DNA from 2 places in the Kribbella sp. NPDC051718 genome. Region 1 is predicted to be linked to the other one. Evidence: riboswitches for the same ligand, from Rfam matches in the RefSeq annotation. Region 1 holds a riboswitch; the other holds the start of a gene.

Region 1 (15,813 bases):
CAGCCGCCGGGGCGAGTTGTCGGTCGCCGCGACCGAGTGGGTGATGGCGGCCAAGTGCCTGCATCCCCTGCCGGACAAGCGAAAGGGCTTCACCGACCCGGAGGCGCGGGTGCGGCAACGGCACCTCGACCTGGTGATGAACCCCGACTCGCTGCAGATGATGCAGCATCGCAGTACGGCGGTCCGGGCGTTGCGGAACGGGTTCGAGACGCGCGGCTTCATCGAGGTCGAGACGCCGATGCTGCAGGCGGTGCACGGTGGCGCCAACGCGCGGCCGTTCGTCACCCACATCAACGCCTACGACACCGACCTGTTCCTGCGGATCGCGCCGGAGCTGTTCCTCAAGCGGCTCAGCGTCGGCGGGATGGGCAAGGTCTTCGAGCTGAACCGCAACTTCCGCAACGAGGGCGCGGACGCGACGCACAACCCGGAGTTCACCTCGGTCGAGGCGTACCAGCCGTACGCCGACTACAACGTGATGCGCGAGCTCACCCGGGAGCTGCTGATCGAGGCCGCGACGGCCGTCCACGGCAAGCCGATCGTGAAGCGCCCCGACGGCGAGCTCGACATCTCGGGCGAGTGGCCGGTGATCACCGTGCACGACGCGGTCGGCCGCGCCACCGGCGTACCGATCGACTCCGGCACGTCCATCGAGCGTTTGCGTGAGCTGTGCGACGAGCACGGTGTGCATGCCGCATTCGACCTGACCGCGGGCGAACTCGTGCTCGAGCTGTACGACGAACTGGTCGAGCCGGCGACGACGCTGCCGACCTTCTACACCGACTTCCCGCTCGAGACGTCACCGCTGACCCGCACCCATCGCAACGACCCACGACTGGCCGAGCGCTGGGACCTGGTCGCCTTCGGCGCGGAGATCGGTACGGCGTACTCCGAACTCGTCGACCCCGTCGAGCAACGGCGGCGGCTCACCGAGCAGTCACTCAAGGCGGCGTCGGGCGACCCCGAGGCGATGTCGCTGGACGAGGACTTCCTCAGCGCGCTCGAGTACGCGATGCCGCCGACCGGCGGGCTCGGCATCGGCGTCGACCGGGTGATGATGATGCTGACCGGCCAGAACATCCGCGCCACCCTCGCCTTCCCGTTCGTCCGGCCGGCACCTCGAAGCTAGTTTCCCCATCGGCGGAACCGATCCTGACGCAGATACGTCTGACAGGTTCTGGCCTCGGGGTCGCGGGGAATCCCTTTGCCACATAGGGTTTGCTGACAAGGGGAACATCGAGGACCTGGGGGCATTTCATGCGCAGAACTCTGTCCATTTCCGTCGGCATCGCGATGCTGGCGCTGGTGGCGGGCTGTGGCGATTCCGACGACGGCAAGACGTTGTCGAGCGTCGAACCGACGACCAGTGCGTCGTCGACCGATCCAACGACCGCGCCGACCTCGGCGCCCACTTCCGCCCCGACGCCGACGGTGCCGCCGAAGCCCGCGGGGCCGTTGACGCAGGCGCAGTACCAAGGCGTCCTGCTCGAGCTCGACAAGCGGCTGGACAGCGAGATCAGCGCGCTGGGACGGGTCAAGACCGAGGACAGCCTGGACACCGCGCTGGAGAACCTGACCCAGGCACTGAACGCCGAGTCGCTCAAGCTCGGATCGATCAAGCCACCGGCCCGCGCGATCCCGGCGAACCGCGTACTTCAGCTGCGCTTGAGGAATGCGGCCACCGCGATGCGGAACGGCGACACCAGCGACATCGGCTGCGGCGGACTCGCGTACGTCTCGCAGGCACTGCAGCGCCAGCTCACCGCGACGCTGTCTCCGGCGGTGGTCCAGCTGCGGACCATCGGGCTGATCGTCGGCCGGACGCTGCCGGACCTCGGCCCCGAGCCGACCGACAACCGCCCGTCGAACGGTGACGTCATCGTCCGCAGCGGTAACGGCGGGTCCGGCGCACTGCGGGTCAAGAACGGATCGTCCAGCGACGTGGCCGTCTCGATCGTCCCCACCGGCAAGGCGCCCGGCAAGCCGCACATCATGATGTACGTCCAGGCCAAGAAGACCGCGACGGTCCGCCGGATCGGCGGCGGCTACCAGCTGTACATCAAGAGCGGCAAGGACTGGAACCCGAAGCGGCGCCAGTTCAGCTCGGACTGCTCCTTCAAGAAGTTCGACCAGCCGTTCGGCAAGAACCAGGGCTGGGAGGTCCAGCTGCAGGCCTCGGTCCTCGGCAACGCCTCGTCCAGCGAGGTCGACCCGTACTGAAGGTTTGCAGGTATGTGACATCGGCCATGTCACGATGACAGCGATCCACCCCGGGGTCACCATGAGTTCATGAGCGCTACTGCGACCGTGACCGTGGCCGGTGTCCCCGGGGTGGAGATCGCGTACGACCGCAAGGGCGCGGGTCCGCCGCTGGTACTCCTGCACGGCATCGGTCACCACCGGCAGGCGTGGGATCCGGTGATCGAGCAGCTGGCCGGGTCGCGTGACGTGATCGCACTCGACTTCCCGGGGTTCGGCGAGTCTCCCGACGTACCGGCCGGCATCCCCGACGAAGTCGACTCCTTCGCCCACGCGGTCGAAGCCTTCTGTACTGCGCTCGACCTCGGCAAACCCGACGTGGCCGGCAACTCGATGGGCGGCCTGGTCGCCCTGCGCCTCGGCCAACTCGGCTCGGTGCGCTCGGTCACCGCGCTGTCCCCGGCCGGCTTCTGGACTCCCCGCGAACGCTCCTGGGCCCTCAACGTCCTCGCCAACATGCGCCGGGTAGCTCAACGCACCCCCGACTCGACCATCCGCCGGATGGCCCGTACCGCCGCCGGCCGACGCGTGATGACCGGCATGATCTACCACCACCCGGCCCAGCGTTCCCCCGAGGCGGTCATCGCCGAAACCTTCGCCCTGCGCACCGCCACCGCCTTCGACCGGGTGGCCCGCCTAGGCAAATCCGGAGTCACCTTCGACGGCGACGTACCGGACCTCCCCGTCACCATCGCCTGGGGCACCCACGACCGAATCCTTCTCCCCCGCCAGGCAGCCCGGGCCCATCTCCAGATCCCGCAGGCCCGGATCATCCCCCTCTACGGCTGCGGCCACGTCCCCATGAACGACGCTCCGGACCTCGTCGCCCGAACCATCCTCAACACCTCGGCATCAGCCTCGGTCTCAGCCTCAACTGAGGGATTGCAGGCCGAGGACTGACAGCAGGCGGAGTTTTTCGGCGGCTTCGGTGTCGGGGGCGGCCGTGTAGATGACCAGGCGGAGGTCGCTGCCGGGGGCAGTGAGGACGTCGCAGTCGAGCACCATCTCGCCGAGTTCGGGGTGGTTGACCGTCTTGACGTTGGACTCGTGGAAGCCGACCACGTGGTCGTCCCAGAGGGCGGCGAACCGGGGGCTGCCGGTGTGGAGTTCGTGGATCAGGGCGCGGAGGTCTGCGTCGTTGGGGTAGCGGGCGGAAGCGGCGCGGAGGTCGGTGACCATCGCCCGGGTGAAGGCGGCCGTCTGCTCCGGGGTTTGCGCCACCCGGCCGAATCCCGCGGTCCCGGACCGCATGAAGTGCCGCCAGATGATGTTGCGCTCGCGTCCGCGGAACACGGACGGGTCGCCGATCAGCGCTGACCACAGCGGGTTCCAGCTGATCATCGTCCAGGAGGCGGCGCACACGCAGATGGGTGCGCCTTCGAGCTGGCCGATCAGCCGTTGCACGCCGGGCGGGATGTACGTCGAGATCGCACCGGGCCGTGGTGGCGTCTGACCGGCCAGGACGAACAGGTGGTCCCGCTCGGAATCACTCAACCGCAGCGCCCTGGCCAACGCCGTCAGCACCTGAGCCGACGGTGAGGACGACCGGCCCTGTTCGAGCCGGAGGATGTAGTCCACCGACAGCCCGGCGAGCTGCGCAAGCTCCTCACGCCGCAGCCCAGGCGCCCGCCGTCGCCCACCCGCGGGCAGGCCCGCCTCCGCCGGAGTCACCCGATCCCGCCAGGCGTGGAGCGTCTTACCGAGTTCAGCCACCCGTCCAGTATGTCCCGCAACGCCCACTTCAGCCTGGGTACTGCCAATCCCCAGGACAAAGCGTGCACTACCTGTACCCCCGTCCGCCGACGAGATTGGAGCCATGACCACGACACTCATCACCGGGGCCAACAAGAGCCTCGGCTACGAAACAGCCCGTCAACTGGTTGCCCTCGGCCACACCGTGTACGTCGGTGCGCGCGACCCCGAGCGCGGCCGCAAAGCCGCCGACGAACTCGGCGCCCGCTTCGTCCAGCTGGAGGTGACCGACGACGAGTCCGTCCAGAACGCCGTCAAGCAGATCCAGGAGGAGGTCGGCCAGCTCGACGTACTGGTCAACAACGCCGGCGTCCCCGGCCCCTTCAAGCCCGCCGACGAGCTGACCGCCGACGACTTCCAGGCCGTCTACAACGTCAACGTCTTCGGCGCCTTCCGGGTCCTCAACGCCTTCCTCCCGTTGCTCAAGGCAAGCGAAAACCCGGTCGTCGTCAACGTGAGCTCCGGCCTCGGCTCCATCACCATGGCCGCCGACCCCACCGCTCGCGAGGCCGCCTGGATCCCGGCTCCGATCTACAGCTCCTCCAAGGCCGCCCTCAACATGCTCACCGCCCAGTACGCCCACCTGCACCCCGAAATGCGCATCAACGCAGTAGACCCCGGCTACACCGCCACCGACTTCAACGCCCACCGAGGCCACCAATCCATCCCCGAAGGCGCCGCCAGCATCATCCGCCTGGCCACCATCGACAAAACCGGCCCCACCGCCACGTACCAACGCAACGCCGGCCTCGTCCCCTGGTGACAGCGGCCGGTTTCTGAGAGCCTGGCCCGCATGTCATCGCTCGTGTTGCTGCATGGACTGGGAGCCAACGGTCGGGTTTGGGACGGGTGGCCGCAGCCGCGGGTGGCGCCGGATCTGCCGGGGCACGGGAGCGCGGAGAGTCTGCCGCGGTACACGTTCGAGTCGATGGCCGCCTGCATCGCCGTGACGCTGCCGGTGCGGAGTGGGTTGGTGGTTGTGGGGCATTCGCTGGGGGGCGTGATTGCGCTGGAGCTCGCCAGTGGACGGTACGACGTGCAGGTGAATCGGGTTGTCGCGTTGGGGGTGAAGGTGAGCTGGTCGGCGGATGATCTGGGGCGGGCGGGGGCCCTGGCACAGAAGCCGATCGGGTGGTTCGAGAGTCGCGAGGAGGCGGCTGCCCGGTTTCTCAAGGTTTCTGGGTTGCAAGGGCTGGTTGAGCCGGACAGCAGCGCGGTCGAGCATGGGATCAAACAGGTCGACGGGCGGTGGCGGCTGGCGATGGATCCGGGGACCTGGGGCGTCGGTGCACCGGACATGGCCAAGCTGCTAGCCGCGAGTCAGGCGGAGGTAGTACTGGCTCGGGGTGAGTTGGATCCGATGAACACCGATGCCGAGCTGGCCGCGCTGAGCGGACAGGTTGTGACGCTCAGCGGGCTGGGGCACAACGCGCATGTGGAGGATCCGTCAGCACTCGATCACGTTCACGGCCAGGCCGCCTCGTGAGGTCTCCTTGTACTTGATCTTCATGTCCGCGCCGGTCTCGCGCATCGTCTTGATCACCTTGTCGAGCGAGACGACGTGCACGCCGTCGCCGTGCATCGCCATCCGGGCGGCGTTGATCGCCTTCATCGACGCCATCGCGTTGCGCTCGATACAGGGGATCTGAACCAGCCCGCCGACCGGGTCGCAGGTCAGCCCGAGGTTGTGCTCCATCGCGATCTCGGCCGCGTTCTCGACCTGCTCCGGAGTTCCACCCAGTACTTCGCACAGCCCGGCCGCCGCCATCGAACAGGCCGAACCGACCTCGCCCTGGCAGCCGACCTCGGCACCGGAGATCGACGCGTTCTCCTTGTACAGAACGCCGATCGCCGCAGCCGCCAGCAGGAACCGGACCACACCGTCTTCCGACGCCCCCGGCACGAATCGACGGTAGTAGTGCAGCACGGCCGGGATGATCCCCGCGGCGCCGTTCGTCGGCGCGGTGACGATCCGGCCGCCGGACGCGTTCTGCTCGTTCACCGCGAGCGCGAACAGGTTGACCCAGTCCATCACCTTCAGCGGATCGACCGACCACTTGTCGCCGCTGAGCTTCTTGTGCAGCGCGGCCGCCCGGCGCGGCACCTTCAGCCCGCCCGGCAGCGTGCCCTCGGTTTCACAGCCCTCGTCGACACAGTCCTGCATCACCTGCCAGATGTGCAGCAGCCCCTCGCGGATCTCGGGCTCGGTCCGCCAGGCCAGCTCGTTGGCGAGCATCACCTCGCTGATCGGCAGGCCCGACTCCTGGCAGCGGACGAGCAGCTCGTTGCCGGACAGGAACGGGTACTTGAGCGGCGTACGGTCCGCGACGATCCGGTCACCGGCCGCCGCGTTCTCGTCGACGACGAAACCGCCGCCGACCGAGTAGTATGTCCGCTCCCGCAGACAGGTTCCGTCGGCGGCCCGGGCTACGAAGGTCATCCCGTTCGGGTGGTACGGCAGCGCCTTGCGCCGGTGCATGATCAGCTGGTTGTCCTCGTCGAAGACGATCTCCCGCTGCCCGGCGAGCCGGAGCCGCCCGGCCGCCCGGATCGCGGCGACCCGGCTCTCCACCGAGCGGGTGTCGACCGTCTCCGGGTCCTCACCCTCCAGCCCGAGGATGACCGCCTTGTTGCTGCCGTGCCCGTGGCCGGTGGCGCCGAGGGAGCCGAAGAGTTGCGACTCGACGGCCGTCGTACGGTCGAGCAACCCGTCCGCGGCCAGGCCGAGTGCGAAGGTACGGGCGGCTCGCATCGGTCCCACGGTGTGGGAGCTCGACGGACCGATCCCGATACTGAACAGGTCGAACACGCTGATCGCCATGCTGGAGGCCTCCTGGTCGTCATTGACCGATTGGTATGCCTCCCCGCTCTGTCAGGCAGTGTGCCTTCCAGAGGTGCCTCGCCCGCACGGTGAAGGTGCCTGAGAGATTCTTGGGGAGAGTTGCTCCTACGGCGCCCGGGTCAGGCCCGGGTCTCTCCCGCACGGGTTCATGCGGCTGCTGATTTCACCGCGACGGTACGGCGGACCGACGCCATGCGTCAATCCGATGGCGGGTGAACTCAGGACAGCCGGTTGGTGCGCTGCGCCCAGAGCTCGAAGAACCAGGTGAACAGCGGCGGGATGCTGGCGGCGAGGGCGGCCAGCGTGACCGGTACGGTCCAGCGCAGCTGTTTGCGGACCGCGAGCACCGTGATCACGTAGGCGATGAAGATCGTGCCGTGCACCGGCCCGAAGATCTTCACGCCGATCTCGTTGTCGGACAGCACGTACTTGAACAGCATGCCGATCAGCAGCCCGGTCCAGGAGATCGCCTCGGCGATCGCCACCGCCCGGAAGACCGTCGCGTGCTTCGATCCGGCTGGGGCGTCAACAGCGGTCGTCGTCTCAGTCATCAGGTCAATGACCCTAACAAGTCCCCCAAGCAGGCCAGGGGTTCGGGCCCGGGTCGCCCCGGATGTGCGAGGGAAGGCGTTTGCCGAGGATCGGGGGATGAAGCTCATCACCTGGGGTGCGGTCGCCGGCGTCGTCTTCGCCGGCCTGACTGCGATACCGGCAACGGCCGTAGAGTCCAAGACCTTGCAGTGGTCGAAGTGCGAGGTCAAACCGAAAGAAGATCCCAACGTCGTCGCCGGCTCCGAATGCGCGACCCTGCAGGTCCCGGTGGACTGGAACCACCCGGACGGACCTACCTTTGGCCTGGCTGTCGCCCGGCGTACTACTGAAGACCCGATCGGCACGCTGGTGTTCGGCCCGGGCGGCCCCGGCGACTCCGGCGTCGACCGGATCCGGACCGGGATGAGCCGGTTCAGCGACGCACTGGAAGACAAGTTCGACATCGTCAGCTTCGATCCCCGCGGGATCGCCCGCAGCAACCCGGTCGTCTGCTCGGCCGCGTTGCTCGCCAAGCAGCCCTCGCCCCAGATCGGCAGCCGCGCCGAGTTCGACCGGACGATCCGCTACAACCGTGAGCTGGACCAGGACTGCCGCGCGCACACCGGACCGGTCTACGACCACATCGACACCCTGCAGACGGTCCACGACGTCGACGCGATCCGCGCGGCACTGGGTGAGACCAGGATCAGCTTCCATGGCAGCTCGTACGGGACGTTGCTCGGTGAGCTGTACGCCGAGAGGTACCCGCATCGCCTGCGTGCGCTGGTCCTGGAGAGCATCTTCGACCACGGCGACTCGACGACCGGCGAGTTCCTCGACGCTCAAGCGGCGACGGCTCAGGACTCGTTCACCGAGTTCGTGAACTGGTGCGCCAAGACGACAACGTGCTCGCTGCACGGGCGCGACATCCACGCGCTGTGGGCGGACCTGGTCGCCCGGGCTGGTCGCGGTGAGTTACCCGATCCGCGTCAGGCGAGCGTGAAGGCGACGCCGTTCACGCTGACCTTCGGGGTGTTCCGGATGCTCTACGACCCGCAGTGGGCCGCACTGGCCGACCTGTTGAAGCGGCTCGAGACGAGCCCGCCGCCGACGGGCGAACCGCCGGTACCGACCGGGCTGGCACCCAACACGCTCGCACCGTTCTGCCGGGATCTCAGCTTGCCGGTTCGCACGTACGGCGAGTTCTCGGCGCATCTACGACGGCTGGCGCGGAACAATCCGGACCTGAAGATCCCGCCGACACTGCTCGCGGTGACCAACTGCCTCGGATTGCCGAAGGCCGTGAATCCCCAGCAGGACTTGAAGATTCGCGGCCTGAAGACTCCGGCTCTGCTCGCGAACGCGCTCCACGATCCGGCCACCGGCTACAGCTGGGCGACCAGTGTCGCGCGTCAGTTCGGCAAGCAGGGTGTGCTGCTCACGTACGAAGGTTGGGGACACGGCAGCTACAACAAGAGTCCTTGCGTTGGGCAAGCAATCGACAACTACCTGATCGCACTGACCGTTCCGCGACGCGGCACGGCCTGTCCGGCGGTACCGCCGGCGAACTGAACGACGGGTCTCCTCGCCGGGCATGGCGAGGAGACCCACCGTTGTTCCCAACCGGCGGTCAGACTGAGACCAGATGCGCTTCCTGGACGCGGATCAGCGATCCGCTGCGGAGCGCATCGGTGGACAGCTCGAGCAGTCGGGCGCAAGCGCGCTCGAGAGCCTCGGCCTGGGACCTGCAGCGGTCGACGAACCAGTACGGATCGTCGGGCTGCGGGTCGTCCGTGTCGTCGATGTCGGCGAACCAGTGCTGGTCGCCGGCGCAGGTGCAGTGCACCACCCGCACTCGCAGGTTCATCACGAAAATCCCCCCGAACCGTAAATCCCTGGGATCCCCCCCGGGTTCCCAGCCGGGGCCAGCTCGGCCGGTGCGCAGCCGCGGCCCCCCACTACCGCGCACCGGGCCGAGATTGACCCTCCCCCGCTCCTTACATCGTGCTGGACGGCCCGGCGTTACTACTCGTGACCAAATTATTTTAAGTGATTGCTTGACTACGCTCAGTGGGCGATCCGACCACGTTCTGCGAGAACACCAGCACCACGAACCACACCACTGCCACGAACGCCAGCCCGAGCGACAGGAAGCTCAGCAGGCCGACGACATCGCCCATCCGATCGCCGCCCGACACCACGATCTGCCGCGGCCCGATCAGCAGACTCAGCACCACCGAGACCGCCTCCACGCCCCGTAACCAGCGCGCCCGCTGCTCCAACGAGTGATCGCCGGCCTGGTCGGCCACCCGCATCAATCCGGTGCAGGTCAGGATGATCACCATCCCGCCGACGACGATCAGCACCGCTAGCCGGAGCTCGCCACCGACCCCGACCGCACCGCCGAAGAGCGGGAACAGTTCGGGCAAGGAGGCGACGGCGCCGACGAAGGCGAAGCCGCAGGCCACTCGGAAGGCGTTGTCGAGTCGCCAGAGGCGGCGCAGCCCGAAGTACAGCATGAGCCAACCGACCAGGTCGACGACGACGTCGACGTTCCCGTAGCGGAAGTCCACCAGGACGACGAGCATCCCCCAGCCGATCAGCTTCATGTCCTGACGGTACGCACCGCCGAGGTCACTGTGGGAGATGACCGCGTGTCCACGCCTCCAGGCCGTCGGTGGTGATCGGGAGGGCTTCGGTGAGGATCTCGAGGCGGTCGGAGTGGACGACCACGTTGTCCTCGATCCGGATGCCGATGCCGCGCAACTCGGGCGGGATGGTCTCGTCGTTGGGGTGGAAGTAGAGACCCGGCTCGACAGCCAGCGCCATGCCGACGTCGAGGTCTGCGGCGAAGTACGTCTCCGGGCGGGCCGCGTCGCAGTCGTGGACGTCGAGGCCGATGTAGTGGCCGAGCCCGCAGACGACGTACCGGCGGTGCTGCTGCCCGTCCGGCCCGAGCGCCTCGTCCATCGAGACGTCCAGAACACCCCAGTCCTGCAGGCCCTCGATCAGCACCCGCATCGCCTCGTACTGGAAGGCCCGGTACGGCGCACCCGGGCGAACCGCTGCCAGCGCGGCGACCTGCGCCTTGTGGACCAGGTCGTGCACCTGCCGCTGGGCCGGCGTGTACTCGCCGGTCACCGGGAACGTCCTGGTCACATCGGCTGTATAGAGCGTCCGCGTCTCCACCCCGGCGTCGAGCAGGATGACGTCCCCCTCGCGAACGGCGCCGTCGTTGCGGACCCAGTGCAGCACCGGCCCATGGTTGCCAGCAGCAACGATCGACGCATAGCCCGGCCCGTTGCCCGCAGTCCGCGCGCGCCGGTCGAAGGTGCCCTCCAACCACCGCTCGCCACCGCCCCGAACCGCCTCGGGCAGCTCGCGCGCCACATCACCGAACGCCTGCACACTCGCGGCGACCGCCTGGCGCAGTTGGTCGAGCTCCCAGTCGTCCTTGATCCGCCGCAGCTCGGCCAGCACCTGCCGCAGCTCCTGCGTGCCGCCGCCGCCGACGAAGGCGTCCAGCAACGGCTCCACGCCGTACGTCGTCAACATCGCCGGTACTGCGCCGCGCACGGCCGAAGGCAGCTCCTCAATGGGCCGGCACGGCAGCTGCAACGCCTCTGACCAGTCCTTCAGCCCTGGTACCGGCCCGATCCACAGCTCCCCGTCGCGCGCATTCGCGAAGAAGTCCATCTCACCCGGCCCAGCCGTCTCGCGCAGATAAAGCGTCGCGTCGCCGTCACCGGAGATGACCAGCACCGAGCCCTCGGCCTGACAACCGGTCAGCCAGACGAAGTCGCTGTCCGCCCGGAACCGGTAGTCGGTGTCGTTCGACCGCACCGGCGCGCGCCCGGCGGCGACCGCGATCCGGCGCCCCGGCAGCGCGGCACGCAGCTTCTGCCGGTGCTCGGCGGCCGCCTCGGCCAGCCCGTCCGGCAACACCACCGACCGGTCGACCGGCCCCCAGTCCCGTGCGATCGACGCCCGGAACCCGGCTGCGTCCCTCGGCTGGTAGGACTTCCGCTGCTCTTCGGTCCGGTCTTCATTCATCAACTGCTCCCCCTCAGGGCTCGCGACAAACGGCATCCGGCACGTCGGTCACGAACATGTGCCCAGGGGCGTGGGTGATCGCAAACGGGGGCCGAGTGCCCTGCGTCGGGGATTGCTCGAGTGATTGCGGTGTCCAGGTGCGTGCATCGTGGTGCGGGAGGGGCGTCCTCGATGCGGAGCATCGTGGATGGTCCTCCCGTGCCGCGAGGTGCGTGCCTGGGCGCCGCAAGCGCCGAGGAATCCCCCGACGCAGGGCACGCATCCATCAACGCAGCTTGGGGTGTCACTCCGCAAGCCCAATACACCGGAACATCACCCGGCTCGGCCTCCACCGGATCCCCGAAGTCAGGTCGCGCCGGGTCTGCGATGCCCAGTGCCTCGGGGGAACCCACATGCACAGGAGCTCCGTGGACCCTCGGCATCCGCGCTGTCACCTGCACCGCGGTCGCCACCAACGCCGCCGGAATCGGGCGCATCGAGACCACCAACGGCCCGCTCAGTCGTCCCGCCGGACGGCAGTCGCGGTTGGTCCGGTACATCGACACATTGCGTTCCTGCTCGAGGTTTCGCACCGGCACGCCCGCGTCGAGCAGCGCCTGCTCGAAGCTGAAGCTGCACCCGATCAGGAAGCTCACCAGGTCGTCCCGCCACAGCTCGACCACGTCGGCAGGCTCGTCGGCCAGCTCCCCGTCCCGCCACACCCGGTACTTCGGGAGGTCGGTGCGCAGGTCAGCGCCCGGCGCCAGGACCGTTCTGGTCGAGCCCGCGTCGGTGACATCGAGCAGCGGCACCGGCTGGGGGTTGCGCTGGCCGAACAGCAGCATGTCGTACGCCCAGTCGCGCGGCAGTACGACGAGGTTCGCTTGGGTGAAGCCAGGCGCGTGGCCGGAGGTCGGCGCGATCAGCCCGCCCCGGTACTGCGCTCGTGCGTCGGCCGGGGTCAGCATGCGTTACCTCGCTTCGAAGGCTTTCAGGAGGCCTTGCTCGGAGTCGAGCAGGTAGACCTGGAGGTCGTCGGCGGCTTGCTCGTACTTCCGCTCGCGCAGCAGCTCGAGGATGCCCCGGTTGCGGGCGATGTAGGGCTCGTGCAGCTCCTGCGGCGTCGCGATGACGTGGAAGAGCAGGCGGAGCTCGGCGAGCAGCCGACCGGTGATCTCGTCGAGCCGGTGGCTGTCGGCGAGGCCGATGAGATGCCGGTGGAAGCGCATGTTCGCCGTACCGACCGCGGCCCAGCGTCCGTCGAGCGCGGCGGCCTCCGCCAGCTCGACGTCGGCCTCGAGTGGCTCGAGTCGCTCCTCGGGAAGCTCCGTCGGGCGGTCTGCCAGCTCCCGGACGACGTCGACCTCGAGGACCCGGCGGAGCCGGTACAGGTCGACCACGTCCTGCTCGTCCAGCTCGGGCACGAACACACCACGGTGCAGCTTGTAGACCAGCAGGCCCTCGTGGGTGAGCAGCCGGAAGGCCTCGCGCAGCGTGTTCCGGCTGACGTCGAGGACCTCGGTCAGCTCGACCTCCGACAGCTGGGCGCCCGGGCGGAGGGCACCCTCGGTGATGCTGCGCCGGAGGATGTCCGCCGCGCGCTCGGCCGAGCTGCTCCGGTCCTGCCGCGCGACGTCCGCCGCGACCCCGCGCAACCAGGCCTGCCGACCCTCGTCGTCGCTGCGCTGACTGATCACCATCTCAGCATCATCGCTCACGTCGAGCCACCATGGGAAGTTTTGACTCAACGATCCTCTTGCAGGATTGTTCAACAATCCCTACTCTCAAAGTCACTCAAGGCGTTCAACCACCTACCGACCGTCTGCAGGAGATCCGACCGACAGCTTTCTGACGATCCAGGAGCCACCGCCATGTCGAAACCCCCGACCAAGCCCCTCTCCAAGCCGGCCCGGCGCCAGCCGACCCGCAGTACAGGCCATTCGTCCGGCCGGCAGTTGCCGCCGGCCGCGGGCAAGAAGACCCCCGACACCGCGATGAAGGCGAGCACCAAGTCGACCTTGATCGGCGCGATGTTCCTGATGGCCACCTCGGCCATCGGCCCCGGGTTCATCACCCAGACGACCACCTTCACGGTCTCCCTCGGCGCCGCGTTCGCGTTCGCGATCGCCGTCTCGATCCTGGTCGACATCGCGCTGCAGCTGAACGTGTGGCGGGTGATCGGCGTCTCCGGCCGGCGGGCCCAGGAGCTCGGCAACCTGGTCGTCCCCGGCCTCGGCTATGTGATGGCCGCGCTGCTGTTCATCGGCGGCCTGGTCTTCAACATCGGCAACGTCTCCGGCACCGGGCTCGGCCTGGACGCGATGCTCGGGCTGGATCCGAAGATCGGCGGCGCGCTCTCCGCCCTGATCGCCATCGGCATCTTCTTGTCCAAACGGGCCGGCCTCGCGATGGACCGGGTCGTCCTGGTCCTCGGCGCGCTGATGATCCTGCTGACCACGTACATCGCGATCACCTCCGGCCCACCGATCGGTACGGCGCTGAAGAACGTCGTACTGCCCGACCAGATCCAGTTCCTGTCCATCACCACGCTGATCGGCGGCACGATCGGCGGCTACATCGTGTACGCCGGTGCGCACCGGCTGCTCGACTCAGGGGTGTCCGGCCCGCAGCACATCCGCGACATCAGCCGCGGGTCGATCACCGGCATCCTGATCACCGGCGTGATGCGGATCGTGCTGTTCCTGGCGGTGCTCGGTGTCGTCGCGGGCGGTACCGCGCTGGACCCGAAGAACCCGGCCGCCTCGGCCTTCCAGCACGCGGCGGGCGAGTTCGGGTTGCGGGCGTTCGGGGTGGTGCTCTGGGCGGCCGCGATCACCAGCGTGATCGGCGCGTCGTACACGACCGTCACCTTCGTGACGTCGCGGACGAAGACGACGGACAAGACCCGGACCATCCTGGTGGTCGGGTTCATCGCGGTCAGCACGGTGATCTTCCTGTCCGTCGGGACCGCGCCGACGCAGTTGCTGGTCTTCGCGGGCGCCTTCAACGGGTTGCTGCTGCCGGTCGGCATCGGTGTGCTTCTCTGGGTGGCGTGGCAGCGCAAGGATCTGCTGCGTGGGTACTCGTACCCACGATGGCTCCTCGCACTCGGCGGCGCGGCCTGGTTGCTGACCATCTACCTGGCCGTCCGGTCCGTGAAGCCCGTGTTCGAACTGTTCAGCTAGTCGGTCAGGAGTTGCGTGATGGACCTCAATGCCGATCTCGGTGAAGGCTTCGGCTCGTGGACGATGGGCGACGACAGTGCGTTGCTCGACGTCGTCACCAGCGCCAACGTCGCCTGCGGCTTCCACGCCGGCGATCCGTCGATCATGCGCCGGGTGACCGGCCAGGCGGTCGAGCGGGGCGTCGCGATCGGTGCCCACGTCGGGTACGCCGACAAGCCCGGCTTCGGCCGCCGCTTCCTCGACATCGAACCCGCCGTACTGCGTGACGAGGTCGTCTATCAGCTCGGCGCCCTGGACGCGTTCGCCCGGATCGCGGGCGATCGCGTCCGGTACGTGAAACCGCACGGGGCGCTCTACAACACGATCGGTACGCACGAAGAGCAGGCGGCGGCCGTGGTCGGCGCGATCGTCGACTACGACCCGTCGCTGCCGGTGCTCGGTCTGCCTGGGTCAGCCTGGCTTCGGCTCGCCGCCGACGCCGGGCTGACCGTGGTCCACGAGGCTTTCGCCGATCGCGCCTACACACCTTCCGGGACGTTGGTGTCGCGGCGTGAGCCCGGCTCGGTGCTGCACGATGGCGCGGAGATCGCAGCCCGCTGTACTGCGATGGCGACGGGTGGGGTGATCGAGGACAGTGCGGGTGGCTTGCTGAGCCTGTCGCCGGCGTCGATCTGCGTGCACGGAGACACCCCGGGCGCGGTCGCGATCGCGCAGCAGGTCCGCAAGGCGCTGGAGGGAGCGGGCGTCACGCTGACCCCGTTCAGCCGCTGATGCGGATCCTGCCGGCGGGCGACCGCGCAGTACTCGTCGAGCTCGACGATCTCGACCAGGTCCTCGGTTACTACGCTGCTTTGTCCGACTCGCCTCCCCCAGGCGTCATCGACATCGTCCCCGCCGCCCGAACCGTCCTGCTCACCACCGATGGCACCGACCTCGACGCTCTGACTCGGCTACTCCGCACAGTCCAGCCGGTCGCTGGTGGTCACACCGGCGGCGACCTCCTCGAGATCCCGGTCAGCTACGACGGCGAAGACCTCGCAGACGTCGCCGCCCACCTCGACTGCTCCATCGACGACGTCATCAAACGCCATACCACCGAAGACTGGACGGTAGCCTTCTGCGGCTTCTCCCCCGGCTTCGGTTACCTCACCGGCACCACTACCTGGGACATCCCCCGCCGCCAATCCCCTCGCACCAAGGTACCCACCGGCG
Region 2 (15,813 bases), on a different contig from region 1:
TCCGGCAGCCAGTCCGGATCCCCAAGCACACCACGCAAGGCGTTCTGCTCCTTGCGGTACTCCTCGGCCGTTGCCTTGCGGTCCTGCACGCCCTGTTGGCTCAGTACGCGCCGCCGCTCCTCGTCGTACCCGAGCGCACCCAACAGCGAGTCAACGGTGTAGACCCCCAGCAACGACATATCGAGGCTGCGCCCCATCCGCAGCAGTTGCGTGACCAGCTCACTATCCGCATGGAACAGTTCCTCGGCCAACGCCATACCGACCGGACCGCCGTACCGCTCGACCTCTTGGTCGTAGGTGTCGAGAGCAAACCGCTTCAGGTACCCGCCCTCCACCAGCTCCGCACCCCACTCCAGGACGCGTTTCACGTCCACGTCTCCACGCCACCGCACCCGCAGATGCGGATCCGGATCGACGTGCCGCATGAAGAACCACGACTCCGCCCCGAAGTCAGTGAGCGCCTGCCGGATCAGATCGTCCTCAAACGCCGGCACGTGGTACAGCTTGGCGAACAGCCACTCACTCCCCGGCGGATGCAACCGCCGTACTGCCGCCATCCGGCCCACCACCTTCCGCCGTGGCGTTTGCGGCGCAGGCTCGCTACGAACCAGCGGCACCACCAGCTCACTCAGATAGCTGCCATCCGGCCCGTCGATCCACGCATCCCCTGGCCCCGGCAACGCCTCATGGAGGTCGGTTCGCTCGCGGATCTGCTCACGCAACTGGTCAACGTGCGCCGGGTGGTCGAGGTCCAGCAACATGCGGTAGTCCTTGACAGCCAAGTACACGTATCGCGGCACCTGCCAACGTGCTCGCCAGGCCGCGAAGTCCGTCAGGTCGTCAGGGTCGAGCCGCCAGGTGGCCGGCGACAGGACGAGCCGCCCACGCTGGACCCGCGGCAGGAACACGAACCCGGCCGCAGGCCCCCAGCCGAAGGAGACATTCGCGACCCGGCCGTCGTGGTACAGCTGCTCCAAGAACTGAACGACCTGCGGTGCCCCAATGGTGTTGAGCATGTGACCGGCACAGGGCACGACCTCGCGGCCATCACCCGACCATCGCAACACGAACCTGTCTCCGCTGACCCCGACAAGCAACTCGCTCGGCGGCAGCTGATGCTCGCCGGGCGTGGTCGTCAGCGCGATCTCCCGTTCCCGAACCAGCGGCCGGATGGTCAGGTTCGCCGCACGGACATGACGGGCGAGGTAGCTCACCTCGGCATGCAACACTCCAGGGTGCGCTGCGGCTTCGGCAGCCGCGGCGGTGTGCAGCGGCTCGGTACCGACCAGATCGGCGAACCGGCCGAGTACCCGGCCTGCCGCGCCACCGCCGAGGTTGGGTCCGAGCACCAACTGGAAGTCGCCGGCGTCCACGGCGGCAGCGGACCCGGCGACCAGGAACACCGCCAGGTCCAGCGAGTCGGTCGCCTGCCCTGGACCCAGCGTCAGCTTGGCCAGGGTGGCATCGTCAAGTTCCACCACCGTCCGGCCATCCTTGATCGCGCCCAGCGCGAGGTCGGTCAACGTCCGGTCGCGCAGCTTTCGTTCGTCCGTCGGTCGATCAGGACACTCCGGCAGCTGCGGCACGCCCAGCCCGAGGTCCGGGTCCAGAAGCTCCAGCAGCGGCACCTCCCGGTCCTGGCCATAGCGCTCCAGAAAGGCCCGCCGGTATCCGTCCAGGTAAGACATCCCGGACGGCGCCAGCTGCAGTAACAGGTCTGCCAACCGGGCCGACTCCAGCGCGACCTCGCGAGCGATCCGGCCCTGGAGCGGGACGGCCATGTCGGTCTGGAACTGCGTGGTCATGTCCTGCAACGTCTTGGCCTTGGCCACCAGCTTCGGGTACCGCTCGGCCGCATGCTCGACCTCGAGCCGGTCCCACTCGGCGATGTCGTCCAGCAATTCGGCCAGCGCAGTCCCCTCCGCCCGGGCGGCCGGCACAGCGGCCAAGCGGTCCGCGACGTACCTGGCCTGGTCGGCGATGGTGACGGGCGGACGTAGCTCGGTCAGCAGGACGGTCTGTTCCCAGAGCTGCCGCAGAAGCCCGGCGACCTTGTCACGCGGCGCACCGCCCGCAGACAGCCCGCCCAGCAGTTCGTCGTACGGGATGGGGGTGCGAGCGGCTTCAAGCGCGGCACGGACGATCGGAGTCGCACGCAGGTTCACACCGCGAGCTGCCTTCGACGGATCGGTCAGAACGGCGCGCTCGGTGAGGAACAGGCGGTCGGCGTACAGACTTGCGGCCGGATTGGCATACCAGCGCAGCTCGTTCCGCACCTCCGGCCGCTGCTCCAGCCTGGAGACCAGTTCGATCAGCCAGCCCATGTCTGGACGGGTCCTGATCCGGACCGGGTCGGCTGTCCGCACCAGATCGGTGACCTCACCCCAGTTCGCCACTGCAACGCCGGCGAACGTTCCGTACGGCGTCGGTCGCGTCGACATCCGGATCAGGTACCGCCGCAGGCTGCTGCGCATTCGGCGTAACGCCTTGTCTGACAACGGCTTCCCGCTCCCAGGCGACTTGGTGAGCGCACGGACCAGATCGCCCGCACCCGCGATGAGAGCGCGCTGAATGTGCGGATCCGCAGGCAGCTCGGTGCCCGATACCACAGCGGTCGGCGGGTCGAGGAAAGCTTCGACCGGTAGCAATGGTGTCCGCACCATGACCCAGTCCAGCGGCTTGAACATCGCGCTCCCCTCAGGTCACCAGAAAGTCAGGACAGCAGTAACAGGCGGTCCCAGACCGGCTCGACCGAGGTCGTAGCTGCCAGCAGCGCGAGGGCTGCGCCGGCAGCGCCGTCGAGCAGCCCCGCATGCGGACGGACCGTCTCCCGGTTGGTGATCGTGTAGTAGCCAGTCGCGACGTCCGGCCGGTACAGCTCCAGCAGCCGTTCGGTCAGTTCACCTGCCGCCTCGGTGAACATCGGCTCGCCGGTCTCGGCAGCGAACCGCAGCGTGATCTGCAACAGCCCTGCAACGCCGTGACACAGTCCGGGCGAGTGACCGATCTGTCTTGCTGACCAAGGCCGGCGAAAGATCGCGGCCATCGTCTCCAGCGCCTGGTCCTGCAGTTTGCTGTCAGCAAGCGCCGTACCGGCCAGCCATAGCGCCCTGGCTACGCCGGGGCCGCCGTAGCACCAGGCGCTGTGCGCCGGCGCACAGTCCTGGTTGGGTCCGACACCGGCGGCCCAGTTGACTCCCCACTCGTCGTCGACCCGATGGGCGATCAGCCAGTCGGCCACCGCTGCGATGCCCTCGGTCTGTCCGGGCACCACGTGACCTGCTTGGAAAGCTATCGACAGGACCGCCAGCGGACCGGCAATCCCGTGGGCCAGGCCGCAGTTGTACACCCCCTCGCGATACCTCTCCGCAAGAGGAGTGCCTGCGCGCAGCGCCTTCGGTGGCGTGAACCAGTTCGGCCCATCCGGGCTGAAGCCGCAGACGGCCACCACGCCCTCCAGCTTCGCGAGATCCCGATCGAGCAGGTAGCGGTTCGTTCCGGAGAGACCACTGATGACGTCGAACGTCTCGAACGGCTGGTGTGCCGGAGAATTCGTCAGCCGTTCGGACCGCGTCGCCGTCTCAGCCGCGATCCGAGCATCGAGTGTGCTCAGCAGACCGCCGTACCGAGTGCCGTCGCGGGACAGCAGGTCGGCCGCTGCCGCCACTCCGCTGAGGCCGGAGTACAGGCCCGGCACCGTTCGCCCAGTCTCCTCGACAGCGCGCGCAGCGGCCGCAAGCGCCTGGTGGGCCGGAACGTCCCAGCACTCCTCCGGGAACACACGGTCCAGCTGACCGAACAGCACCGCCACTCCGGCGGCCCCCTCCAGACCTGACTCACCACCGGACCATCCACGCAACCGCTCAGCTACTTCGAGCCCCCGCTCCCGCGCCGCCCGAGCCACCTCTCCCGTCACCACCGGACTCCACAGCACGTCGGTCTCCTCCCGGCCGGAACGACAGGCCCCTGGGCCGGGAACGACCGGGATGATCTCCCGGCCGCCCCCGGACCGCCCGAACGGGCGACGGTTCAGGCGCGCGACATCGGGTCGCCGAGGTCGATGCACCAGATGGTCGACGACGGGACACCGTTTCGCGCCGGGTCCTCGCCGGCGTACGCCGGCGCCGCGAGCTGGATGTCGAGATCGAACTCTTCAACGGTTGCGTTGGTCATGCGTTCCTCCTGGTGAGTGGTTGAACGGGCCGAACGAACTCAATCGGAACAACAACAGTCGGTGCAGCCGACCCGCGTTGCGACACATCATCGAACGCGAATCTTCAGAAGAACAAGGGGGACACGGCGCTTTACTTGCGGTCTCATCGATGCTATTCGCGCACAGAAGGTCTTCTTCGACCGAGAGATTAATTGCTCATAGCAACGATGTCACTTCATGCAATTCTCTTGCCCGGTCTGCTGACTGCCGTGTTCCATATGAACCATCAGCACAATGGCAAAGGCCGCCTGCTGGGGTCAGCAGACGGCCTTTGGGGGAGGCGGCGATTTACTCGAACGCCTCGGGCGAGGGGCAGGAGCAGATCAGGTTGCGGTCGCCGTACGCGCCGTCGATGCGGCGGACCGGCGGCCAGTACTTCGTGGTCCGATCGACCGACTGCGGGAAGGCCGCCTCCTCGCGGGTGTACGCGTGCTCCCACTTGTCGTTGATCACCGAGGACGCGGTGTGCGGCGCGTTCACCAGCGGGTTGTCGCCGGCCGGCCACTCCCCCGCCGCGACCCGGTCGATCTCGTGCCGGATCGCGATCATCGCGTCGCAGAACCGGTCCAGCTCACCCAGGTCCTCGGACTCGGTCGGCTCGACCATCAGCGTGCCGGCCACCGGGAACGACATCGTCGGCGCGTGGAAGCCGTAGTCGACCAGCCGCTTCGCGACGTCGTCGACGGTGATGCCCGTCTCCTTCGTCATCGGCCGCAGATCCAGGATGCACTCGTGCGCGACCAGCCCGTTCTCACCCGTGTAGAGCACCGGGAAGGCGTCCTCGAGCCGCTTGGCCACATAGTTGGCGGTCAGTACGGCCGCCTTGGTGGCCGACGTGAGGCCCTCGGCACCCATCATCCGGATGTACGCCCAGGAGATCGCCAGGACACCGGCAGAGCCGAACGGCGCCGCGCTGATCGGACCAACGCCCGACTCCGGGCCGGCCTGGTCGAGCAACGGGTGGTTCGGCAGGTACGGCGCCAGGTGCGCGGCGACCGCGACCGGGCCGACGCCCGGGCCACCGCCACCGTGCGGGATGCAGAACGTCTTGTGCAGGTTCAGGTGGCTCACGTCACCGCCGAACTCGCCCGGCTTGGCCAGCCCGAGCAGCGCGTTCAGGTTCGCGCCGTCGACGTACACCTGGCCGCCGTGGTCGTGGACGATCTGGCAGACCTCGGTCACGCTCTCCTCGTACACGCCGTGCGTGGACGGGTAGGTGATCATGATCGCGGCCAGTTTCTCCGCGTGTTCAGAAGCCTTGGCGCGCAGGTCGGCCAGGTCGATCGTGCCGTCGTCGTTGCCCTTGACAACGACAACCTTCATCCCGGCCATCACCGCGGAGGCTGCGTTCGTCCCGTGCGCACTCGCCGGGATCAGGCAGACGTTGCGATCTTCGTTGCCCTGGGCCCGGTGATAGCCACGGATCGCCAGCAGGCCCGCGAGCTCACCCTGCGAGCCGGCGTTCGGCTGGATCGAGACCTTCGCGTAGCCGGTCACCTCGGCCAGCCAGCGCTCCAGCTGACCGATCAGCTTCACATAGCCGGCCGCGTCCTCGATCGGCGCCAGCGGGTGCATGTCGGCGAACTCGGGCCAGGTGACGGCTTCCATCTCGGTGGTCGCGTTCAGCTTCATCGTGCAGGAGCCGAGCGGGATCATGCCGCGGTCGAGCGCGTAGTCGTAGTCCGACAGCTTGCGCAGGTAGCGCAGCATCGCCGTCTCCGACCGGTGGGTGTTGAAGACCGGGTGCGTCAGGTACTCCGAAGTACGGGTGACTGCCTCGGCCAGGGCGCCGCCAGCAAGCGTCGCGTCGTACGTCACGCCGAAGGAACGGCAGACCCCGACGAGCGCCGTTGCGTCGGTCTTCTCGTCGCAGGAGATCCCGACGTGGTCCGCGTCGACCTCACGCAGCCAGATGCCGTTCTGCCGAGCGGTGTCGACGACATCGGCCGCACGACCGGGAACCCTGGCCAAAACGGTGTCGAAGAACTGGTCGTGCACGACCTCGACGCCACCGGCCCGGAGCGATGCGGCGAGGCTGTCCGCGTGGCGATGGACCCGCTCGGCGATCGCCTTCAGCCCCTCGGGACCGTGGTAGACGGCGTACATCGACGCGACGACCGCGAGCAGGACCTGCGCGGTACAGATGTTCGAGGTCGCCTTCTCGCGCCGGATGTGCTGCTCCCGCGTCTGCAGCGCCAACCGGTACGCCGGCGCGCCATCTGCATCGACCGAGACGCCGACCAGGCGACCCGGGAGCTGGCGCTCCAGGCCGTCGCGCACCGACATGAACCCGGCGTGCGGGCCACCGTAGAACAGCGGCACGCCGAAGCGCTGGGACGACCCGATGACGATGTCGGCCCCCGCCTCACCCGGCGCCTCGAGCAGCGTCAGGGCGAGCAGGTCGGACGCGACCGCGACCAGAGTCTCGCGCCCGTGTGCCGCCTCGATCAGCGGCTTCAGGTCACGGACGACACCACCGGAGCCCGGGTACTGGACCAGGAAGCCGAAGAAGTCGCCCTCGGGCAGACCATCGGTCGTGTCCGCGACGACGACCTCGATGTCGAGCGCCTCGGCCCGGGTCTGGACGACGGCGATCGTCTGCGCGAAGCAGTCGGCGTCGACCAGGAAGCGGTTGCTCTTGCTCTTGCGGTTCGACCGGTGCGCCAGCGTCATCGCCTCGGCGGCAGCGGTGCCCTCGTCGAGCAGCGACGCGTTGGCGGTCGGCAGGCCGGTCAGATCGGAGACGACGGTCTGGAAGTTGAGCAGCGCCTCGAGGCGGCCCTGGGAGATCTCCGGCTGGTACGGGGTGTAGGCGGTGTACCAGGCCGGGTTCTCGACCAGGCGGCGGACGATCACCGACGGGGTGAACGTGCCGTAGTACCCCTGGCCGATCATCGAGGTGGCGACGTTGTTGCGGGCGGCGAGCTGGCGCAGTTCGGTCAGCGCGTCGACCTCGGAGGCCGGCTCGGGCAGCCGGAGCGGCTCGGTCGAGCGGATCGAGGCGGGCACCGCGGCGTCGACGAGCGCGTCGACATCGGCGTACCCGAGGGTCTCGACCATCCTGGCGATCTCATCGGACCGTGGGCCGATGTGGCGGTCGGCGAAGACGGCCGACACCTGAGCAGGGGTTTCAGTCACTGTGGAGGCTCCGTTGCTGACAATTGCCGGTGGCCTCCCCCTCTGTCACGCGGCGCGCGCTTCAGAGTCGCCTAAGACACTCGGTCCATGGGCCTGAGAGGTTCCGGGGAGGAATTGCCCCTTCGGCGCCCAGCCACAGTGTCATTTCAAGACAATGCGTGCTGAGACTCTCCCGAGTGTTGTGTACGGCTGAGAAAGAGAGTACCTCAGCCCGTCATGCGGGCACGGCGGCGGGCAGCGAGCTCGTCGTTGGCGTGGTCGTCGCCGGTCTCCCCGTGCGCGTCGAGGCGCTCGGTCGGCAGCTCGGACAGCGATCCCTCGACCTCGCGCCAGACGCCGCCGAGGGCGATACCGAAGACGCCCTGGCCGCCGGCCAGCAGGTCGATGACCTCGTCGGGCGAGGTGCACATGTAGACCGAGGCGCCGTCGCTCATCAGCGTGATCTGGGTCAGGTCGTCGATGCCGCGCTTGCTCAGGTGGGCGATGGCGCTGCGGATCTGCTGCAGCGAGATGCCCGCGTCGAGCAGTCGCTTGATCACTTTGAGCAACAAGACGTCGCGGAAGCCGTAGAGCCGCTGGGTGCCGGACCCGGTGGCCGGGCGTACGGACGGTGAGACCAGTCCGGTGCGTGCCCAGTAGTCCAGCTGACGGTAGGTGATACCGGCCGCGGCGCACGCCGTCGGGCCGCGGAAACCGACGTCATCGGGCATCGGCGACAGGTCGTCGTCGAAGAGCAGACCCTGGACGCCGGCACTGGCGGCCGCCTCGGCGTGTGCTTCGGACGTCGACTGCGCCGTCAGATCAGTGTCGCCGGTGCGTGTCACGCCTGAGCCTCCCTGGGTACCGACTGGATCGGATCACATCCGTGGAGTTACAACGCCCCACGACTCCTTCAAGGTAAGCCGCCGCTCAGGCCGGGTCAACGACAACCGCCCCGAGCCGGATGCGTGTCGCGGATCCAATACGAATCGTTACCTGTCAGCTCTTGTCGAAGTCTTCCGGTGTGACGTGATCGAGGAACTCGCGGAAGCGCTCGACCTCCTCCTCCTCGACCACCTCGTCGTCCTCGTTCTCACTGTCCGGAACCGGGATCCCGGCCTCGGCCAGGATCTCCTCGGTGCAGAACACCGGCGTACCGGTCCGCAGCGCGAGCGCGATCGAGTCCGACGGGCGGGCGGAGATCTCGGTCTTGTCGTCGAAGACCAGGATCGCCTCGAACACGCCGTCGGTCAGGTTCACGATCCGGACCTGACTCAGCGTGTGCCCGAGCACCCGGATCGTCTCCGCGAACAGATCGTGGGTCAGCGGCCGGGGAGGCTCCATCCCCTGCTGGGCGAAAGCGATGGCGCTCGCCTCGGCCGCACCGATCCAGATCGGCAGGTACCGCTCCCCACCGACCTCCCGGAGCAGCACGATCGGCTGACTCGAGGGCATCTCAACCCGGACTCCGACCACGTCGACTTCGCGCACTCCTTCAGCCTACTCTGCGGGCCAGGCCGGGGCTGCCCCGCCGGGGTCAGCGGGTGAGCCGGGAGCGGACGAGTGCCGCGTGCAACCGAACCGCGAGCGCGGCCAGTTCGAGTGTCTTGTCGTCCCGCCGCGGCGGGACGACCTGCTCGATCAGCCCGACCTCACGGTCGGCAGCCGCCCGGAACGGCCGCAGATGCCGCGGCTCGATCCCGTACTGCGCGAACTCGGCGGCCGCCTTGGCGATCAGGATCGCATCGCCGTCGTAGTGGTTGCCCCGGGCCACCACGAGGTTGTGGCTCTCCAGCTGCTCGAGCAGCTCAGGCGTGATCCCGGCCGCCTCGCGCAGCTCGTCCCGGGTCAGCTTCAGCTCGGTCCCGTACGTCGAGAAGTCCTCGGCATCGGGCAGACCGGCGGGCTGAGGCAACGTCTCCGGCGCCGCGGGCCGGCCACCAGGAGCAGGCGGCCGCAACCCGCGATCCATCGCGTCGAGGTGGTCCTTGATCACCTTCAGCGGCAGGTACTGGTCGCGCTGCGCGGTCAGTACATAGCGCAGCCGCTCGATGTCGGCGGTACTGAACTTGCGGTACCCCGAAGCGGTCCTGGCCGGCGTCACCAGCCCCTCCGCCTCGAGGAAGCGGATCTTGGAGATGGTGACGTCGGCGAACTCGGCCTGCAGGAGCTGCAGCACCTCACCGATGCTGCTGCCCCCTAGTGCGGAGTCTCCTGCCTCAGGCTTGGCCACTGGCGTAGTAGACCAGCCGGTACTTGCCGATCTGCACCTCGTCGCCGTTCGAGAGCTGCAGCTCGTCGATCCGGTCGCGGTTCACGTAGGTACCGTTCAGGCTGCCGACGTCGCGGACCTTGACGCCCTGCGGGTCGCGGCGGAACTCCGCGTGCCGGCGGGACACGGTCACGTCGTCGAGGAAGATGTCGCTGTCCGGGTGCCGGCCGGCGGTGACCACGTCGACGTCGAGCAGGAACCGGCTGCCCGCGTTCGGGCCGCGCTGGACGATCAGCAGTGCCGACCCCTGGGGCAGCGCGCCGACCGCGGCCTCGTCCTCGGCGGACAGGTTCTCACCGGTGTCGAAACGCTCGGTCTCCGGCTCGATGCTGATCGGTGCGAGCATCGCGGTGTCGGTCACCCCGGGGGCGGTCACCGGACGGTCCGCGCCAGGGAGCATCGTTCCGCACTGCGAGCAGAACTTGCTGCCCTCGGAGTTCTCGTGCCCGCACTGGTTGCAGAACGGCATGCTGTGATCCTCCCGATCGCCGGTGGTCCGGCGACGTTCTCGTTGACCCCGTGATGACAGTGTGGACTAGGACCCCAACCCTCGACCGGCGGTTGAGGTCCGACAGAACTTACCAGCTACTGCCCTGCGTCCGAAGTTCAGCTCTGGTCGAGCTGCCCCTTGTACGTGTCGGCGTCCATCAACGCCTCGATCTCCTCGTCGTCGTCGACCTCGATGTCGAGCAGCCAGCCCTCGCCGTACGGGTCGGTGTTGACCAGGTCGGGCTGGTCGGCCAGCGCCTCGTTGACGGCGCGGACAGTGCCGTTGAGGGGCGCGAACAGGTCGCTGACGCTCTTGGTGGACTCCAGCTCACCGCAGGAGTCGCCGGCCCGGACAGCGGTACCGACCTCGGGCAGCTGCACGTACACGATGTCGCCGAGCGCGTCCTGGGCGAAGTCGGTGATACCGACCCGCACCGGGCCGTCGCCGGCCTTGACCCACTCGTGCTCGGCCGTGTACTTCAGGTCTTCGGGGTACACCTCGGTCCCTCTTTCTTCCATTGGAAACTGCAGGGCTTACTTCGTCGGACTGGGCGCCGGGCGAGCGTAACGATGCTCGTCCGGGGCGTGCAAGACAGTGATCGACACGCTCGACAGCTCACTCACCTCGGCCGTACCGCCGACCTGCGGACCTTCGACCTCGCTGACCAGGCCACCGGGGAAGTGGGCCGCCTCGGCCAGGTTGTGCGCGTCCCCGATCGCCTCGATCACGTACGGCGACTGCACCTTCTCGCCGTCGATCTTCACCCCGGGCGCGTCGTCGACCAGATCGGTGCTGGCCACCACCCGGACCTGCCCGTTGATCTGGATCGCCTCGGCCCCCGCGTCCCGGAGCTCCTCGATCGCGTCCAGCAGGTTGCTGGACTGCATCTTGGCGTCCGGGTCGTTCAGCGTGATCCGGACCCCGGGGCCGACGGCGGGCAGCGTCCCGGCCAGGATGCCGAGCACGCGCACCTGTTGCTCGGCCTGCTCGCGGGCGGTCTGCGCCTTGTCCGCGCTGGAGGTCAGCGTGTTCTTGCGCGCCTCCAGCTCGGTGATCTCGGTCTCCAGCCGGCGGGTGTTCTGGCCCAGGCCGTCGAGGATCGCGATCAGGTCCTCGCGGCGGGCGTTCTGGTAGCCGTCGTCGGCCCGGTTCACCCGGACCTGGACGACCGCCATACAGGCGACCAGCGCCAGCACCACGGCCACGATCGCCTGGCCGCGGGACGGCTTGAAGCCGGTCCGCAGCCGGCGCAGCGCCAGGTTCGGCGTCTTCGGCTTGGGCTTGGGCATCGGCGTCGGCTCGGCCGGCACAGGGTCGTCGGTACTCATCTCAGGCCCTGAAGACGTGACGCCGGATCGCGGCCATGTTGGTGAAGATCCGGATCCCGAGCACGACCACGACGCCGGTGGACAGCTGCGAACCGACTCCCAGCTGGTCGCCCAGGTAGACGATCAGGGCCGCGATCAGCACGTTCGAGACGAACGAGACGACGAAGACCTTGTCGTCGAAGATGCCGTCCAGGAACGCCCGCAGGGCACCGAAGACCGCGTCCAGCGCGGCGACCACCGCGATCGGCAGATAGGGCTGGGCCCACTCGGGTACGTCGGGAGCGACCAGCAGACCGACGACGACGCCGATCACCAGGCCGAGGACGGCGATCATCTCCCACCCACCTTCGCGTACCGCAGCGCGATGGTGGCATCGGCTGGCACCAGCAAGGAATCCTCCGTCGTGATCGTCATCCGGACATGGAAATTGCTGACCAGGTACTGCACCCACTGGCCGCCCGAGCTCTGCGCGAACCGGGCCGGCATGGTCGCGGTGTCCCCGATCGCCAGCACCGTGTACGGCGGGGTCAGCGAACTGTAGTCGACGGTGATCGCGCTGCCCGCACCGCGGATCGCGGTCAGCGCGGTGAGCCGGTGACCGTTCACCGAGATCGCCTCCGCGCCGGCCGTCCACAGCCCGTTGACGAACTGCTGCAGGTCGACGTCGAGCAGCCGGCCCTGCTTGTCGTCGGAGTCCTTGGCGTCGTCGACGACCGCCTTCAGGCCCGGACCGGTCACCGCGACCGCACCGACCTGCAGTTCGAGGTCGTTCAGCTTCTGCTGCAGCGCCGCGCCTTCGCTGGTGTTGCTCAGTCCACCGGCCTGCAGTCCGCGGACCTCGTCGGCGAGCTTGATCTGCTGGCCGCGCAGATCGGTCAGCCTGGTATCGGCCGTGTTGATCCGGGTGATCAGCTCTTTGCGCTGCTTCTCCGCCTCGGGCGCGCTGCGGTAGTTCTGCGACGCGGCGACGGCGAGCAGGAAGCCCAGGAAGAGCAGTGCGATCACCAGGATGATCCGGTGCCGCGACTTGTTGGCCTTGCCACCCTGCGACGGCCGCGATCGCGCCGCGACGGCATAGCCCTCGTCCAGCGGGTGGGCCATCAGGTTGTTCAGCAACGACATGGACGCGTCGACGCGTCGCTGCCCGGGTGGAGACTGGGTCACCGGTTCGCCTCGCCCTTAGCCCGCCTGCTTGCTGATCGGCTTCACGGTCTGCATCAGGTGGCGCAGCTGTGCGAAGTACAGGGCGCCGGCCCAGTAGTACAGAGCGGTGCCCCAGATCGCGAAGGCCCAGCCGAAGACGCGGGCCAGCAGGTTGAGCGTGCTGTCGCCGTCACCGAGCAGCAGCAGCGGGAACGCGTACAGCAGGCAGAAGGTCGCGGACTTGCCGAGGAAGTGCACCGGTAGCGCGTTGACACCCCGGCGGTGCAGCGCCGGCAGGGCGAAGGTGAGCAGCAGGTCCCGCAACGGCAACGCGATCGCGAGCCACCACGGAATGATGTCGCGCAGTGCGAGACCGAGCACGGTGGCGAAGATGTAGAGCCGGTCGGCGACCGGGTCGAGCATCTGGCCGAGCCGCGTGGTCTGGTTCATCCGGCGCGCGATCTGGCCGTCGGCCCAGTCGGTGAAGCCCGAGATCGCCAGTACGAGCAGGGCCCAGCCGTCTTCCTTCGGCCCGAGGATCAACCAGAGGAAGAGCGGTACGCCCAGCAGCCGGATGAAGCTCAGTGCGTTCGGGATCGTCAGCACCCGGTCGGACACTTCCAAGTCCGGCACGCGATCCTCCCCCAGCTCTGCGAAGCGGGCGACCGCGAACGGCGCCCCTGTCCCGGTCGTTACTGTACTTGGGCCCGGTACCGGGTTCTGCCCCGGCCACACCGGTGTTCCTTGATTAGGTGAACGTATTCACAACCGCATGGCTACGCAGGCCGCGACGCAGTGACCCGAAGGTGACCTGATCGAGATCAGCCCGTAGCTCGGCCCGTCCTGGTTCTAGGGTGGGACGGTGAAGTTCCTGGTACTGATCTATGGCAATCCCGAGTCGCGACAAGTGTGGGACGGACTGTCGGACGAGCAGAAGGCCGAGTCGATGACCGGCTACACCGCGCTCAACGACGCCCTCGCGGCCAGTGGCGAGCTGGTCGTCTCGCACTCGCTCGGTGACCCCGGGGCGACCAAGCAGGTGCAGTTCCGCGACGGACAGCCGATGACCACCGACGGGCCGTTCGCGGAAGTGAAGGAGCAGCTGGCCGGATTCTACCTGCTCGACTGTCCCTCGATGGAGCGGGCGCTGGAGATCGTGCCGCAGATCCCGGAGGCGCCGTTCAGCATCGTCGAGGTGCGGCCGATCCGGGACCTGAGCGCCTTCAGCTGATGATCGACCAGCTGCTCCGCGAGCTCGCCCCACAGATCGTGGGTCCGCTGGTACGCCGGTACGGCGGGTTCGACACCTGCGAGGACGCAGCCCAGGAGGCGCTGCTGGCCGCATCGCAGCAGTGGCCGGTCGACGGGGTGCCCGCGAATCCGCGGGCGTGGCTGATCACGGTCGCGTCGCGCCGGCGGATCGAGATGCTGCGCAGTGACGCGGCCCGGGTCCGGCGTGAAGAGACCGTCGCGGGGCTGGAACCGTCGGAGCCGGCGCCGGCTGGTGTCGACGACTCTTTGACGTTGTTGTTCCTCTGCTGTCATCCGTCGCTCACTCCCCCGTCGCAGATCGCGCTGACTCTGCGGGCGGTCGGCGGGCTCAGTACGGGCGAGATCGCGCGCGCGTTCCTGGTACCGGAGTCGACGATCGGCCAGCGAATCAGCCGGGCGAAGGCGACGATCAAGAAGGAGGGGGCGGAGTTCCTTTTGCCTCCTGCCGACGAGTTGCCGGGCCGGCTGGCCGCAGTACTGGCTGTCCTCTACCTGATCTTCAACGAGGGCTACACCGCAAGCTCCGGCGAGACCCTGCACCGAGTCGAGCTGAGCGCCGAGGCGATCCGCTTGACCCGACAGCTGTTCGCCCAACTCCCCACCGAGGGCGAGGTCGCCGGGCTGCTGGCTCTGATGCTCCTTACGGACGCGCGCCGTCCAGCCCGTACCGCGCCCGACGGCGCACTGATCCCGTTGCCCGATCAGGACCGCTCCCTGTGGCTCAGCTCATTCGTTGCCGAAGGCACCGAACTGATCTCGGCCACCCTACGCACCGCCCCGGTCGGCCCTTACCAACTCCAGGCCGCCATCGCCGCCGTCCACGACGAGGCCTCCCGAGCCGAGGACACCGACTGGCGCCAGATCCTCGTCCTCTACGAACTCCTCGAATCAATGGCCCCCGGCCCGATGGTGAGCCTCAACCGCATAGTCGCGCTAGCCATGGTGCACGGCCCCGAGTACGGCCTAGAACGCCTCGCCGCCACAGCCAACGACCCCGCCCTAAAAGACCACCACCGAGTAGAAGCCGTCCGAGCCCACCTACTCGAACTCTCAGGCAACACCCCCGCCGCCCGAGACGCCTACCGCCGCGCCGCCCGCCTAACCCTCAGCGCCCCCGAACAGCAGTACCTACTCACCCGCGCCAACTCGCTCTAGCAACTCGATGATCACTTTTCTGATCACCAGTCCACCATGCCCAGAAAACTGATCACCTACGACCAGGTCCTGGCATGCTCGGCGAAGTCCTCCGGCGCACTGTGGACCGGGATGACGCAGAGCAGCTGTCCGCCCGGAACGCGCATCGTGTGACACCCCTGCCAGCTCGCCACCTCGACGGCTCCCAACCCTTCCAACCGCGCAACCTCAGCGGCGACATCGTCCGTCTCGATGTCCAGGTGGTACCGCGGCTCGTCGTCGACTGCCTGAACAGCCAGTACGAACCCCGGCAACGCCCCCTTCAGATCCGTGTACTGCGGCTCACCCGGCTCGCTCTCCGGCGTCGCATCCAGGGCCGCCGCCCAGAAGGTCGCCGCCTCCGTCGCCTGCTCCCGGGGTACGTCGATCAGAAAAGTAGACACTCGGCTTCTGTGCATTCTCCGAACTTAATGCTCCGTCAGCGAGGTAACTTGAGCCGGATGATCGTCGTCCCAGCCGAGTTCGTCAGGACCACAGTCGCCCGCGAGGGCGAAGCCTGTACTGCGTGGCTCGACGGCAGGACGCGACAACCGCAGTACTGAAGGTGTCTTTCCCGCATCCCGGCAACCGCCATGAACCGGACGCCTTCGCAGCCTGGGCGCCGGCCGCCTCAACCACCTGCTGGCCATCGACCACCCGCCGCCCTACCCCGGTTGCACGACCAAGCGGACACCTGGGCAGAAGAACTGGAGAGGGACGCTCGCAGGTTTCCGGACGTACTCCCGTCCCACGCGCTCGACGCCGCCAGAGCAACCATCAACGAACTCGCCCGCGCGCAGCCGGA

What was found. Region 1 has a riboswitch for glycine ahead of AB0M15_RS05195 (L-serine ammonia-lyase). Riboswitches for the same ligand answer to the same signal wherever they lie in the genome.
Region 2: linked by a shared signal. The riboswitch ahead of gcvP (aminomethyl-transferring glycine dehydrogenase) and the one ahead of AB0M15_RS05195 (L-serine ammonia-lyase) in region 1 are both predicted to bind glycine.

Annotation. Positions count from the first base shown of each region.
Region 1 covers NZ_JBFAYZ010000001.1:1,061,689-1,077,501, forward strand. Annotated here, with positions in the region: gene lysX (bifunctional lysylphosphatidylglycerol synthetase/lysine--tRNA ligase LysX) at 1-1,129, shown strand, start outside; gene AB0M15_RS05170 (hypothetical protein) at 1,258-2,220, shown strand; gene AB0M15_RS05175 (alpha/beta fold hydrolase) at 2,290-3,159, shown strand; gene AB0M15_RS05180 (helix-turn-helix transcriptional regulator) at 3,130-3,972, opposite strand; gene AB0M15_RS05185 (SDR family NAD(P)-dependent oxidoreductase) at 4,076-4,774, shown strand; gene AB0M15_RS05190 (alpha/beta fold hydrolase) at 4,805-5,497, shown strand; gene AB0M15_RS05195 (L-serine ammonia-lyase) at 5,459-6,832, opposite strand; glycine riboswitch at 6,910-7,002, opposite strand; gene AB0M15_RS05200 (DUF3817 domain-containing protein) at 7,072-7,404, opposite strand; gene AB0M15_RS05205 (alpha/beta hydrolase) at 7,502-8,956, shown strand; gene AB0M15_RS05210 (hypothetical protein) at 9,015-9,251, opposite strand; gene AB0M15_RS05215 (hypothetical protein) at 9,430-9,993, opposite strand; gene AB0M15_RS05220 (aminopeptidase P family protein) at 10,019-11,437, opposite strand; gene AB0M15_RS05225 (putative hydro-lyase) at 11,437-12,384, opposite strand; gene AB0M15_RS05230 (GntR family transcriptional regulator) at 12,388-13,134, opposite strand; gene AB0M15_RS05235 (NRAMP family divalent metal transporter) at 13,288-14,601, shown strand; gene AB0M15_RS05240 (5-oxoprolinase subunit PxpA) at 14,620-15,372, shown strand; gene AB0M15_RS05245 (allophanate hydrolase subunit 1) at 15,372-15,813, shown strand, end outside.
Region 2 covers NZ_JBFAYZ010000005.1:672,709-688,521, forward strand. Annotated here, with positions in the region: gene AB0M15_RS22485 (lantibiotic dehydratase) at 1-2,687, opposite strand, end outside; gene AB0M15_RS22490 (lanthionine synthetase C family protein) at 2,714-3,934, opposite strand; gene AB0M15_RS22495 (hypothetical protein) at 4,030-4,173, opposite strand; gene gcvP (aminomethyl-transferring glycine dehydrogenase) at 4,502-7,351, opposite strand; glycine riboswitch at 7,423-7,536, opposite strand; gene AB0M15_RS22505 (MerR family transcriptional regulator) at 7,558-8,088, opposite strand; gene AB0M15_RS22510 (bifunctional nuclease family protein) at 8,330-8,821, opposite strand; gene AB0M15_RS22515 (MerR family transcriptional regulator) at 8,868-9,563, opposite strand; gene AB0M15_RS22520 (FHA domain-containing protein) at 9,550-10,071, opposite strand; gene gcvH (glycine cleavage system protein GcvH) at 10,209-10,589, opposite strand; gene AB0M15_RS22530 (DUF881 domain-containing protein) at 10,626-11,420, opposite strand; gene AB0M15_RS22535 (small basic family protein) at 11,422-11,754, opposite strand; gene AB0M15_RS22540 (DUF881 domain-containing protein) at 11,751-12,584, opposite strand; gene AB0M15_RS22545 (CDP-alcohol phosphatidyltransferase family protein) at 12,600-13,196, opposite strand; gene AB0M15_RS22550 (YciI family protein) at 13,426-13,794, shown strand; gene AB0M15_RS22555 (DUF6596 domain-containing protein) at 13,794-14,990, shown strand; gene AB0M15_RS22560 (VOC family protein) at 15,047-15,412, opposite strand; gene AB0M15_RS22565 (aminoglycoside phosphotransferase family protein) at 15,602-15,813, shown strand, end outside.